Regions from separate parts of the Cellulosilyticum sp. WCF-2 genome, predicted to be linked through region 1. Evidence: a T-box and tRNA genes for the amino acid it is inferred to sense, from the RefSeq annotation. Region 1 holds a T-box; the other holds one or more tRNA genes.

What was found. A T-box is a leader RNA that pairs with one kind of tRNA and senses whether it is charged. The one in region 1 lies ahead of thrS (threonine--tRNA ligase), so its partner is inferred to be a tRNA-Thr.
Region 2: it encodes a tRNA-Thr, which carries the amino acid that the T-box ahead of thrS (threonine--tRNA ligase) is inferred to sense. The anticodon was not compared.

The regions. Positions count from the first base shown of each region.
Region 1 covers NZ_CP034675.1:3,896,688-3,904,121, forward strand. Annotated here, with positions in the region: gene pulA (type I pullulanase) at 1-604, opposite strand, end outside; gene rplT (50S ribosomal protein L20) at 1,530-1,886, opposite strand; gene rpmI (50S ribosomal protein L35) at 1,909-2,112, opposite strand; gene infC (translation initiation factor IF-3) at 2,161-2,652, opposite strand; gene thrS (threonine--tRNA ligase) at 3,004-4,977, opposite strand; T-box leader at 5,081-5,353, opposite strand; gene EKH84_RS17635 (DUF805 domain-containing protein) at 5,776-6,123, opposite strand; gene EKH84_RS17640 (putative sporulation protein YtxC) at 6,236-7,072, opposite strand; gene hslO (Hsp33 family molecular chaperone HslO) at 7,238-7,434, opposite strand, start outside.
Region 2 covers NZ_CP034675.1:2,607,227-2,614,660, forward strand. Annotated here, with positions in the region: gene EKH84_RS11555 (SDR family oxidoreductase) at 610-1,476, opposite strand; gene EKH84_RS11560 (ribonuclease J) at 1,679-3,337, shown strand; gene EKH84_RS11565 (hypothetical protein) at 3,363-3,566, shown strand; tRNA gene EKH84_RS11570 (tRNA-Thr) at 4,010-4,082, opposite strand; gene EKH84_RS11575 (lactate utilization protein) at 4,176-4,811, opposite strand; gene EKH84_RS11580 (LytR/AlgR family response regulator transcription factor) at 4,975-5,694, shown strand; gene EKH84_RS11585 (sensor histidine kinase) at 5,697-7,025, shown strand; gene EKH84_RS11590 (accessory gene regulator B family protein) at 7,111-7,434, shown strand, end outside.

The sequences.
Region 1 (7,434 bases):
TATAGAGCCAAAACCCTAACTTACGTATTGATCCTATGTCTTTTACTGTAAAGGTTGCCACCTTACCATAGGCATCTTCCTTTTCAAAATTATAACTTATCCCCTCTTTACCTTCAGGCCATAACCATAGTTTCCAATCTTCATAATTTCTATCATACCTATTATAATGTACATTCAAGGTAACTTGTTCTGGCAGTATTACTGCACCACCAGAAAGATTAGGCTCTTCTGTATAAATCGTTTCATCTCCTGACACGAGCCATATTTCATTGATAGCTTCTGTTGTTGCCACAAAGCGATCATCCGATACGTCTTTTGCCCAATCATTAGTTCTTACAATAAAACCTACCTTATTAGCTGTTTCCTCTAAAGGAATAATAGCCTTTACACCAAATTCATCTTCTTCAGTAAATTCGGTAACGTTTCCATCCTTTCCGTCAAGCCACATCCATAGATTCCATTCCTCATACTGCTTATCTGGTCTGTAATAATGAATAATTAATTGTTTTTCCGTATTGGGCGTAGCTTCCAAGGGCAATATTCCTTGAAACAAATTTAAAATGAGCATACATACTAAAACAATCCCCACATATTTTTTCTTCATTACCTTCCCTCCTTTTATAAATAGTTTATCATATTACAAATAATTTGAAAACAACATCTCTTAGCAAAGCGTATATTGTAAATTGAAATTTGTCTTGGCGTTTATAAGAAGTACGTCTGAGAGAAAACGAGTGGGTATGGGTGCATTCCGTTGTTCCGGTTCACATTTTTTGAAGCACTAAGTTCACTTATTTAGATGAACGGCAGAACTCACTTCGTTCAAACAGCTGCCTAAAACCCATCTAAAACGTTCACTAAGTGCTTCTAAAAAATGCTCCCAAGTCACTACTCCAGGCACCCATACCCACTCATTTTCACAAACGTTGTTGACCTCATAAACATCCAAGACAGTGAAGCAGCGTGGAAAGAAGGCGTAACGACAGTTAAAAAATACTCGAAGCCGGGGGCAGGCGCCCAAGGCAATAACGTATAAAGCTTCCCATAAGTCTATTTTGCCAAGAAGTAGCTCTGTAAGGAAGCTAGGGAGCCTTACAAGCATTATTGATCTCTTAAGTGTTCAAACCCCTAAGTGAAAAGTGCAGAAAAAAGATAATAACAAGTTTTGTTTTTTCTTGAAAACACTTAATGGAGGCGACTTTACGCGTTATTGCTGGTAGAACTGAGCGAGGGTGGCTGTCCTAGCGGGGTGACTTCGGAGTATTTTCAGTAGGCACTTAGCGAACGTTTTGGATGTTCCTTAGTCCACGTGCCCCCGGGAACCGAGTTTGTGGACGTTCATCCAAAAAAGTGAGCTTAGTGCCTACTGAAAATACGGAACGGAACCACGTAGGATGGTCACCCTCTCTCAGCTTTGCCCAAATAGCCTAGTAAAGCCACCGACAAATTTCTATTTGTACAATTCACCAACCAGATGCAAAAAGCTACTATTCCTGTGAATATCACATGAATAGTAGCTTCAAAAAGCATTATTTTAAGTTAGCTTTAGCTGTTTCAACTAATTGTGTGAAAGCAGCTGGATTTGTGATTGCTAATTCTGATAACATTTTTCTGTTGATGTTAACGTTAGCATTTTTTAATCCGTTCATGAAACGGCTATATGATAATCCGTTTAAACGAGCTGCAGCGTTGATACGTGCAATCCATAAACGTCTGAATTCTCTTTTTCTTAATTTACGACCTACATATGCGTAGTTTAATGATTTCATTACAGCTTGTTTAGCTGTTCTGAATTGTTTTGATTTAGCTCCTCTGTAACCTTTAGCTAATTTTAATACTCTATTACGTCTTTTTTTAGTAGACATTCCGCCTTTAACTCTTGCCATTGTCTTAACCTCCTATCGTATCTTATAAATATGGTAAAATTCTCTTCATTTGTTTTTCGTTTGTGCTATCTACAATACCAGCTTTTCTTAAGTTACGTTTTGTTTTTGTAGATTTTTTAGTTAAAATATGTCTTTTGTAAGCTTTGTTACGTTTTAATTTACCAGTTCCTGTAACTTTGAAACGTTTTGCAGCTGCTCTATTTGTTTTTAATTTTAATTTAGCCATGATAATGATCCTCCTTTATTCATTTGATTATTTTGTATCAAAAGGTAACTATTTTGGTGCTACCACGATAACCATTGCTCTACCTTCTAATTTAGGTTTTTGTTCTGCTACTCCAACTTCTTCAATTAAAACTAACGCTTGTTCAAGAAGTTCATTACCTCTATGAGTATGCATCATTTCACGCCCACGGAATACAACTGAAATTTTAACTTTATCCCCTGCTTTAAGGAACTTAGCTGCATTTTTCATCTTCGTTTCAAAGTCGTGTTTTTCAATACTAGCAGAAAGTCTTACTTCTTTAACGCTAACAACTTTTTGTTTTTTACGCGCTTCTTTTTCTTTCTTTGCTGCATCAAATTTGTATTTACCATAGTCCATGATTTTACAAACTGGTGGTTTTGCTTGTGGAGCAATTTTAACTAAGTCTAAGTTTTTCTCAGCTGCCATTTTTTGTGCTTCTTTGCTAGAAACAATACCAATTTGTTCTCCATCAGCTCCTACTAGTCTTACTTCTTTGTCACGAATTTGTTCGTTGATCATTAAATCGTTAATAACGGGCACCTCCTAAATTGTGTTTGCCTAAATTTATTATTTTAATCACCCTTTAAGCGATGGGTGAGCCGCTTTTAATAATATACCCTTATTAGTATATTTATTTGCTATATCAACTAAATAAGGTGGATAGCCGAAACTATCCACCTCTCTAAAAATCCATACTAAATGAAATATAATCATGTCTTAATTAGTATGACCTTACGAACCCTTTTGTTGTAAGGTGAGAAGAATAGCTTCTACTTCGCCTGGCAATCATTTGCCTTAAAACCTCATTTATCTTAACATGCCTTGTTTTATTTGTCAACTTTTATTTTACGTAAAATATTTATTTCTATCTTATTTATTTTCTTCAATTTCCATGTGTTTAAGATAATTGAATTTTGTTTTAATTTCTTCATCTACACGATTAACAAAGCTTTCAAGACTTTGTGCACCTTCATCACCTTTTTGACGGCTACGAACAGAAACGGTCTTATTTTCCATTTCTTCTGCACCGACAACAACGATATATGGAATTCTTTCCATACGTGCTTCTCTGATTTTATATCCAATTTTTTCTGTGCGATAGTCAGCTTCTACTTTTAAGATGCCACGGTCTTTAAACGCTTTAACAACTTCTGCTGCATAATCTGCATACTTATCAGAAAGCGGAAGTACTTTAACAGCCACTGGCGCAAGCCATATTGGGAACTGCCCAGCATACTTTTCAATAAGCATAGCAAGTGTTCTTTCATAGCAGCCAATAGAAGTACGGTGAATGATAAGTGGGTGTTTTTTCTCACCATCTGCATCAATATAAGTCATACCAAGCCTTTCTCCAAGAGCAAAGTCGATTTGTACAGTAATGATTGTATCTTCTTTACCATGTACATTTTTAAATTGAATATCAAGTTTTGGTCCATAGAAGGCCGCTTCACCTACAGCTTCTTCGTAATTAATTTGTAAGTGATCTAAGATATTTCTCATGAGACTTTCTGTTCTTTCCCAAGCCTCTGGATCATTAATATATTTTTCAGTATTTGCTGGATCCCATTTAGAGAAACGGTAGCTGATATCATTTTCAATGCCAAGTGTTGCCATCATGTAATTGATTAGCTCAATAACACCTCTAAATTCATCTTCTAATTGTTCTGGTGTACATACAAGATGTCCTTCAGAAATAGTAAACTGTCTTACACGAATAAGACCATGCATTTCACCTGATGATTCATTTCTAAATAAAGTAGAAGTTTCACCATAACGAATTGGGAGATCACGATAGCTGTGTTGTTCTGCATTATAAACTGTGAATTGGAATGGACATGTCATAGGACGAAGTGCAAATACCTCTTTATCCTTTTCTTCATCTCCAAGTACGAACATACCATCTTTATAGTGATCCCAGTGACCTGACATTTTGTAAAGATCACTTTTAGCCATAAGAGGTGTTTTAGTTAATACATAACCTCTTTTTTCTTCCTCATCTTCTACAAAACGTTGAAGGGTTTGAACAATTCTAGCACCTTTTGGCATAAGTAATGGTAGACCCTGACCCACTTTTTCATCTGTTGTAAAAAGTTTAAGTTCACGACCAAGCTTGTTGTGATCACGTTTTTTAGCTTCTTCTAAAGCTTCAAGATGAGCTGCTAAATCTGCTTTTTTGGTAAATGCTGTTGCGTATATACGCGCAAGCATTTTGTTCTTTTCATTCCCTTTCCAGTAAGCACCTGCTGCTGATAAGATTTTGAAAGCTTCTACAGGTTTTGTACTCATAAGGTGTGGTCCTGCGCAAAGATCAACAAAGTCGCCCTGTTTGTAAAAAGTGATTTTCTCACCTTCTGGAAGCTCACGTATTAATTCTACTTTATATGGTTCTTCTGCTTCTTCCATTAGTTTAATAGCTTCTTCTCTAGGAAGTTCAAATCTTTCAATCGGAAGTTTTTCTTTAACGATTTTCTTCATTTCAGCTTCAATTTTTTCAAAATCTGCTTCTACAAAGTGTCTTTCTGTATCAAAATCATAATAAAAACCATCTTCAATAGCTGGTCCAATTGCAAGTTTTACTTCTGGGAAAACCCTTTTTACAGCTTGAGCTAAAATATGAGCTGCTGTATGACGGAATGCCCATTTTCCTTCTTTATCATTAAAAGTAAGGATTTCAAGACTACAGTCTTCATTAAGTTCTGTTCTAAGATCCACCATTTCCCCATTTACTTTACCGGCACATGCCATTCTTGCAAGTCCTGCGCTAAGTTCTTCTGCTACGCCAAGGACAGTAATGCCTTTTTGACACTCTTTAACACTACCATCTTTTAATGTAATTTTAATCATTGCTTCTACTCCTTTCAAATTTAAACTATTTTAACCCATGAATGATTATTTAATTAAAAGAATCTAAAAAACCCCGTCCCTTTTTAAATAATCATCTTATTTAAAAAGGGACGGGGATATGTATTCCCGCGGTTCCACCCTTGTTACTTTGCTTGGCTAGATTATATGAATGCTTCCTCCCTATAAAGAATTATTCATTCATGCTTAAACTTACCAAAGTTAAAGTCACTCGCTTTACTGACGATAACGGGGTCACCGAATTGTTTTACAATCACTCCGAGGTAGTCTTCACTTATGGTCTTTAAAGATACTCCCACCACTGCATCTTCTCTCTGAAAAAGGGGTTATAAGTTACTCGTCTCATCATTGTTTTTTGGTATTCACTTATAAATATAAATATAAATATTATAGGTATTAACAAATTCTTCTTATTCAAAATAAGTTATTTTTATGAAGTTATTTGTCGTTCTTAATGTAATTATTCTAATCAATTGATGCCCTTATGTCAATATTGTTTGATTGTTATTTCTAGGAAATCTATTTCCTTATTTATATCGTTTCTTTTAATATACCATATGTCCAATACTTGCTATGCTCAAAGTTACTGTTCTTTATCTTAGAGCTTAGAATCATATCAATATTAATCTATTACCACTACTAATTTCCTCTATTGACCATGAAAACTCTTAAATAATAAAAGATTTATCTGAATATCAAAAAAGAGTAAACCTTATTATGCAAGCTTTACCCTCTTTTACTGGATTGGATAGTGATTTTATTTTAGATTAAGTAACTTAATTAAACTACTGCTTTAGGATTCGAACCATATTGATTATTACTACTATCCCCTTCTGTACAGACTAAAACTAATAACCAAATTGGGCCAACTAAAGGAATTAAGGCTATAAACCACCACCAACCTGATTTTCCTATATCATGTAATCTTCTTATACAAACCGCTATTCCTGGTATAAGTACGGCTAGCGAATAAATAGTACTTAATATACTGGTCTTAAGAATTGTCGCTAAAAACCCAAGGACAATTCCTATAATAATGTTAATCAAAAAGAACATCCAGTATTCCTTTCTTCTTGCTCTACCACTAAAATCTGCATATTTTTTTAAAACACCTACATACCACTCCATTTATTTTCCCCCAATAATCACTATCAATCTCCTTTATTATACACTAAATCCTCTAAATAGATAATATATTTTTTATCATTTGAATATTATAAAATTAATAAGTATTTACACATTAATTACTGCACCACATGCACCCCTTGCAATAGTTAATATTATCATCAAAAATAATTTCTAATGTCTTTAGAAACTGCTGTTCTCTGGCTTTTGCACTTTGATGAATAATAAGCTGCTTAGGACTAATCGATATAAGGATATGCAAAATATAATCTTCTCTTGTTAACGTACTATCTAATAACAGGTCCTTACAGTATTGCCTTATATAAAAGCCTGTCATATTTTTCATGCCTTTATTATAAAGTTGTGGCAACCCTTCTGTATTATAAATAAGATGTAGTATTTCCTCTAATGGTACACTTAAAATGCTCATATCTCTCATAAGCTTAATAAAAGTTACAACCTCTTTCTTCATACTATAATCCAAAACAAATTGTTCTAATAAATCGCTTAATAGAATCTGATATTTTTGAGTTCTAAATTGTATCCAACCTTCTATATTAAATACGCCTGTTTTTTTTATTTCCTGTAAAATAGGTACATATAATAAATAATAGGTAAAAGAAGAAAAGCCTTCTTGCCTTGATAGATAGTTATTATTAATAAAGGCATTCATAATATCTCTTTTATCTATATGTCTCAACTCTTCTTTACTTTTTAAATAGGTTATACAAACTCTACTAATAACCTGTTTTTGAACCAAATCACTCATCACATGAGCCAATTGCTCATCACAAAATTCTTTAGTATCTTCCATCAAACAGGCTACTTCATAAACGCTTCCTATTTGCCTTACTTCTATTTCATTAGCCATTTCTTCTTCTTGCTCTAGTTCTTCTAGTTTCTCTAATAGTTCTTTTTTATACTTGGATGTATAGAGCATATAATAGCACATGGCTTATACCTCGATAGTTGTAGTTCTTATTATATAGTATATAACCTTAAGCTTGACATCTTGCATTATCCTATATAATATTTCATGAATGATGTTTTATGTTATTGTCTATCATTAAAAATAACCTATCAGGTTATTCTGACAGGTTATTTTTAATTGTATAAATTAGATTTGCTCAATGAGTTCCTCTAATTCTTCTTTAGTAAATTGATATTTGTTACTACAGAAAGGACATACAAGCTCTGCTTTTTCATCTTCTTTTGCAATTTCTTCTAAGTCTTTTTTCCCAACACTAATAAGGGCTCTTTCCATACGTTCTTTAGAACAGTCACAATTAAATCTTACTTCTGTTGTATCCATGA
Region 2 (7,434 bases), 1.3 Mb from region 1:
AAATATTTATTATAGAAAAGCTTATTAAGTTTAGCAAATAAAAATTCAACAAAAAAGGTAATCCTTTCAGTGAAGTATCACAGTGAGGATTACCTTTTTTGTGCCAGACTCTTATTTAACTTCTATAACATGCTACCCATTTCTTAAAAAAGACACAGCAATGGCTCCTCAGCACAGTATGAAGTTTCATAAGGCATAGGTAGCAACATCATAAAAGTTAAACCAATGAGTGAGGAGCTCCTTAAAGTCTTGGCCGGGCTGCCCTAAGCTAGGTGCCAAGGCCTTAAGACTCTGGTTAAAACTTTATTTGAATCATACAAGATGTAAAAACGTTTTTGGCAACTTATAAATGGCGTCTCCCTGTCAGCGTACTAGTGACATTTTCCTTGGAGACAGAGGTATCTGTAGCAACAGATTGAAACTTACGAGGCCCGGTCAGTTCCTCAAGTTAATGTTGCGGTGATTATGCTGAGGAAGTTGTTTGATTTGTTTTTACACTTATATATATGTTAGCTACAAGTGGAATCCCTAATAGAAAATAAAAATATTTTTAAACGCTATTTATAACATTAAAGATAGGTTATCAATTTTCTTCATAAAAAAGTAGGATTAGCCATTAATAATTTCTCCACCATTAATATGAATGGTTTGTCCTGTTATATAACTAGCAGCTTTAGAAGCTAAGAAAACATAAGCACCTGCACATTCTATGGGTTGACCAGCACGACCTAGTGGCGTGGTAGTACCAAAAGCAGGAATGCTGCTTACATCAAAACTAGAAGGAATAAAAGGTGTCCAAATAGGACCTGGTGCAACAGCATTAACACGTATACCAGACTTTGATTTTGTAAGAGCCATAGAAAGGGAGCGCGTGAAAGCTGTAATGGCACCTTTGGTCATGGAGTAATCGATGAGTTTTTCATGACCATGAAAAGCGACGACAGAAGTTGTATTAATAATGCATGCACCTGATTTGAGATGCGGTAAGACGGCCTTAGTCATATAAAAAGTGCCATATACATTAGTTTTAAAAGTTTTATCAAACTGTTCGGTAGTAATGGCTTGTAAACTTGAGTTTTCATATTGGACAGCAGCATTATTGACTAGGATATCGATATGCTTATAGGTATCCATGACTTTTGTGACTACTTCTGTAGCGAAAGTTTCTTCTGTGAGATCACCTTTAATAAGAAGACAGCTTTGGCCATAAGCTTCAACAGCTTTTTGTGTATCCTCTGCATCTTTATCTTCATTATAGTAAACAATGGCAACATCAGCTCCTTGCTTGGCATAAGCCACTGCTACAGCACGTCCAATACCACTATCACCACCTGTAATAATAGCTACTTGTTCTTGGAGTAAACTACCATTTGGAAGAGTCGTTTCATCATCAAAAATGGGGAGTGGTTGCATTTCGTATTCAAAACCAGGATGCCTTGTTTGTTGTTGCGCTTTAAAATGGTTAGGGAAAGACATGACAATACCTCCTAAAAGTAATAAATGATTAAGAATAAAAATTCAAATTTAGTATGAGCTTAATGTAAGTATTTCAATATGGAAATTTTATCAAAGCTTAATGGCAAGTAACTTTATCATTTGTCTCATTTAAAAATAACACTACATACTTTTTTAGGAAAAAGTTATACTAAGTATAAAAGTAATAAAGCGAGGATGAAAGATGAAAAATGCTGTGAAAGTCATTCCTCTTGGAGGGCTTGGAAGTATTGGCAAAAATATAACCGTTATAGAGTATGAAGAAGAAATCATAGTGATTGACTGTGGCATGGGTTTTCCAGACGAACAAATGTATGGGGTAGATTTGGTTATTCCTGATATTACGTACTTATTACAAAATAAGAATAAAGTAAAAGGTATCTTTTTCACTCATGGACATGAAGATCATATAGGTGCAGTTCCCTATATATTAAAACAAATGAACATTCCCTTGTATGGAACTCCTCTTACTTTAGGCATTATAGAAAACAAACTCCAAGAACACGGTCTCCTAACAAAAAGTGAATGTCACTGCGTGGAAGCTGGTGACGTGATTGCTTTAGAACAAATAAAGGTAGAGTTTGTGAGAAGTACACATAGTATTGCCGGTGCGTGTTGTATTGCAGTGCATACACCTGAAGGAATTATTTTTCATACAGGGGACTTTAAAGTGGATTATACACCTGTTGATCAGAAGGGAATGGATTTACAGCGGATTGGTGAATTGGGAAAAGAAGGCATATTACTCCTTTTAGCAGATAGCACTAATGTAGAACGTAAAGGACACTCTCCATCAGAAGTAACTATTGGTAAGACCTTAGAGCGTTTATTTGACAATGTGAAAGGACGTATTATTGTTGCGACCTTTGCATCCAATATTCATCGTATTCAACAGATTATTAATGCAGCGGTGCTTTATGGACGTAAAGTAGCTTTTAGTGGCAGAAGTATGGAAAACATAACGAAAGTAGCCAGAAGTTTAGGGTATTTGAGTGTGCCAGAGACTACTTTAATAGAAGTTGAACAAATGAAGAACTACCCTAATGATCAAATGACTATTATTACGACAGGAAGCCAAGGGGAACCTATGGCAGCGCTGGCACGTATTGCCTTTGGAAAACATCGATTCATTCAAATAGAACCCAATGATTTATTTATTATCTCTGCTTCACCTATTCCAGGAAATGATAAATTAGTTTCAAAAGTGATTAATGAGCTTTATAAAAAAGGAGCTCAAGTCATATATAAGGATTTAGAAGAGGTTCATGTATCAGGTCATGCATATCAAGAAGAGCTTAAGCTCATGCATACTTTAACGCATCCGCAGTATTTTATGCCAGCTCATGGTGAATATAGGCATCTGATTCATCATCGCAATTTAGCAAGGCAAATGGGAATGGCTCAGGATAATATCTTTATTTTAGAAGATGGGGAGGTTTTAGAAGTAAGTAAGGTAACAGCTGGAGTGACCGGAAGAGTAAGGGCAGGAAATATTTTAGTAGATGGTATTGGTATAGGAGATGTAGGTAATATTGTACTCAGGGATCGTAAGCATTTAGCAGAAGAGGGGATGCTCATAGTAGTAGCAGCCATTGATTTAGAAACTTGCTCTATTATGAGTGGTCCTGATATTATTACCAGAGGCTTTGTTTATGCCAAGGATTCAGAGGATTTAATAGAAGAAGTAAAAGCTGTAGCTAATAAAGAATTAGAGATGTGTCTTGCTTATCAAATGACAGAATGGCATATTTTAAAAACGAGCATTAAAAAGGTGGTAGAGCAACTTTTATATGAAAAAACAAAAAGAAGGCCCGCTATTTTGCCAATTATTATGGAAGTTTAATATAGAAGGAAGAAAGGTGAGTAAAATGAAAGTTAAGATGGTCTGTACTAGAGATCAAGAAACAAAGGTAGTTGATTTACCCATGAGTGAGGAGGACTTACTTAAAATAAGAGCTACAGTTTTGGACCGTGATTCCATTGGATACATTGCAGGAGCGGATGTGAAATGTTATGACGAGACAGATAATGAAATAGAAAACATTTTTGAATTCAATAAAAGTCTTCAATAACTAAAAAGAGTCACAAAAAAGGGTATAAACATTTATTTTTAATGTTTATACCCTTTTTTATAAAGCTAGTAACTGGGCATTCATTTAAGTATATAACTGGTTAAATGGCTACGTTTAATAACCTGTAAGTAATATATATAGTAGTTATAAATACAATGTACATAAGAGGAAATTCGTATTTCTTAAAAATTTTTAATATCATTACGCTATACTCCTTAATAACTTATATATATACATAATAATATGAATCATTTTAATATTAAATGTATTTTCTTATAAAAATAAATTATAAGTCTGAAAAATTTATAAAGTAAGAATTTATAACAAATAGAGTCAATGGTACCTCTTATTAAAAAATACTGATATTATACGTCGATAAACATAAATATTTATTGACTGACAAAAAAGGATACAAGTAATAACTTGTATCCTTTGAATAGTAAAGCTCTCAACGGGACTTGAACCCGTGGCCTCCACCTTACCAAGGTGACGCTCTACCGCCTGAGCCATGAGAGCAGAGCGCTCTTTGTTAAGCGCTTTATTATAATAGCATGTAGGATGACGTTTGTCAACATTTACCTCTAGAAAAAATGGCTATTTAAGGGTTACTTAATAACCTAGATTTTCACCTACTAGAATGACTTTAATACGACCGGCTGGTTTACTATTACGTGTAATAACCGTTTGCATACAAATACAATCTGGACTTAAACAATCTTGACAAACACCAGTTAAAGCACAAGGTGTGTTTTTACTAAGGCGAATAGCGTTCTGAGGACAAGCTGCATTATGTATACGAGAAAGAGCTTCTGTTTGATTTCTAGCTACTTTATTCATGCCGGCAATAATAATGACTTGTTTAGGTCCATAAATAAGTGAGGCAACACGATTACCAGTACCATCAATATTGATAAGTTCACCCTCAAGAGTGATGGCATTTGTACTCATAAAATAGGTATCAGCAAAAAAAGCACGATGATAGAGTTCTTCTACTTGCTCATTAGGTACCTTGGAACGGTCTAATAGGGTATAACATCCTGCTGCTTCTAGAGCAGGAATAAGACCTATTTCAGCCAATGTCATAGAGCCACCCCAAGAAATAAGTTCACTATTTTTTAAAAGAGAAAATGCTTTTTGAATGGCTTCTTCCTTAGACGATACATAATGGCCTTCTATATGGCGCTTTTGTAAATTCTTTATAAGTGTTTCAGCGGTACGTTCATAATAAAGTGAAGTGATGGTCATATTTTAAACTCCTAAAAATAGTTACAGTTTATTTTATTATAACATAGTTATATAGCCACATGTAAACATAGTCGATGTTGTAATGTGTCAAATATGAATAAAATATGAATTAAAAATGTTGAAAATAATACAAAAATTGTATAGAATTAAATGGGGTGATTAGATGATTAACTTAATAATATGTGATGATAATAAGGATTTCTTAGAATCTGCCACGCTATATATTGAGTATTATCTATCAGTATTGAATGTAGATATTAAAGTTCATCAATTTTCGTGTAGTGAAGCTTTTATAAAGGTATTCAATGAAGTGCCTTATTTTTTTGATATAGTCATTTTAGATATAGATATGCCTGGAAAAGATGGAATAGAAGTTGCAAGATTAATAAGAGAGATTAATCAGGAGCTATTAATTGTATTTTTAACAGGGATAACGACACGGGTTTTTGAAAGCTTTAAAGTTGGTGCATTCAGATATGTACGTAAAAGTCATTTTAAAGAGGAAATCGAAGAGTGCATTCAGAGTGCTTTAAAAAAGATGAGAGCGCAGACAGAATGCTATATAATCAAAACAGAGGAAGGATGGATTAAATTATTAGTTAAGGATATCATGTATTTTCTGTGTGTCAACCGTCATGTTGAAGTACATACAATTCAAGCGTGTTATAAAACAACGATACGGCGTATGAAGGATGTTGAGGAGCAATTTGAAAATAAGGGTTTTACGAAAATTCATAGGGGTTGCATGGTTAATCTAGGTTATATAAAGACTATAGAGGAACAGAAGGTTATTTTAGATAATAATGAATTACTAGTTATGAGTAGATATAGAATGCAACAGGTTTTTTCTGCATATAAAAACCATATTAGGCAGGGGGAGTAAGAATGGAAAAGATTATTTTTAGTTTAATAGATTATATGATGGGATTTATTGAGGTGGTTATGTACTACGGTTTTATGTCTGCAAGATTCGGAAAAACACAAAATCATCCTGTCAATAAACGATGGATGATGTATATAATCGGTGGTATAGGAGTATATATTACAAAACCATTAGGGGTGTCATGGCCTTTAGTGCTAATCATTCATATAGTAATTTTGCTTTGTATTGCACACTATGCCTTTAAAAAAGATATTTTAGAAGAAGCTATATTTACAATATTTTATTTAGTTATTCTTTATTTATTAGATTTACTTGTAATTACTGTATTTGGGGGAAATAATCCAATAGTTAATCAGTTAATGGATTATCAAACAACTTACTTTTATATTCAATTAGGGCTTATAAGTAAGCTACTATTAATTGGAATAGTAAAAATATTTATAGAGCTAGAGAAAAATAAACTTTATCAATTAACGCCTCAAGTAAGAGGACTAATGGGATGTGGTTTTTTTATATCTTTAATTAGTATTTACTTTTTATCAGTAGTTTTTTTTAAGGTATTAGGAAGTATATCTGGTTCCATTAACTTATTTATTACACTAACTGCAGTAGGGATTTTTTTAGATAATATTATTATTTATTATACAGTACAAAAGTTAAGTGATTGGATTAATAAAGAAAAAGAATATGAGGTCGTTCAATATCAAAATGAAGTCCTTATAAAAGCTACCCTAGAAAAGGACGAAATGAATAAGGAAGTACGTAAAATATGGCATGATTTTAATAATCATATGAGCTGCATTGATATGCTTTTGCAAATGGGTAATATAGAGAAGGCTAGAGCCTATATTAAAAATATGAATGCTAGTTGCCAAACTACCTATATGGGAATTAAAACAGGAAATGAAATGGCAGATGTTGTTATTAATCAAAAATTCATGCTAGCAAAAGCTCAGAATATAGACCTGATAGTAAGTGGTGGATTAGATGAGGAGTTAAATATTAATCAAATGGATTTGTGTGCCCTTTTATGTAATAGCTTAGATAATGCCATAGAAGCCTGTCGTCAAATAGAAGATAAAGAAAAAAGAAAAGCAAGCTTATCTTTAAAAATGCATAAAGAGTATTTATTAATTGATGTAAGTAATAGTGTAAAAAAAGAAGCAATGGATAATAAACAATTAATAACAACAAAAAAAGATAAATCAAGACATGGTATTGGAATGCTGAGTATGCGCACAATTGTAGAAAAATATGGTGGAAATTTGGAATGGAAGTATGAAAATAATCAGTTTTTATTATCAATAATGATTAAAAATGTTTTACTTTAACTATTCGCGCCAAAAAATATACTATTCGCGCCAATTTATACATTTTTTGAAAAATAGTGTTATAATAAAAGCAGAGGTGAGGAGAATGCTACAGACTGTATGTCATCATATATCGAATCGGTTGGTTTTTGCTCAAATTATCAAAAAAGAAGACCAACCTATATATGATTATGGCATTTATTTAATCTTAATGACAATCATCACAACAAGTACAATAGTAGTTTTAGGGTTTCTTTTGGGGAAAATAGGTTTAACTATAGTATTTCTTCTGATACTAGCTAGTATGCGTCATTATACAGGGGGTTATCATGCTAATCGGTATTGGCAATGTTATTTGTTATCATGTATGTCATATTGCGCAGTGATGTATTTGGTCTCAAATAAAATCTTGCAAGATACGATGTTGTTG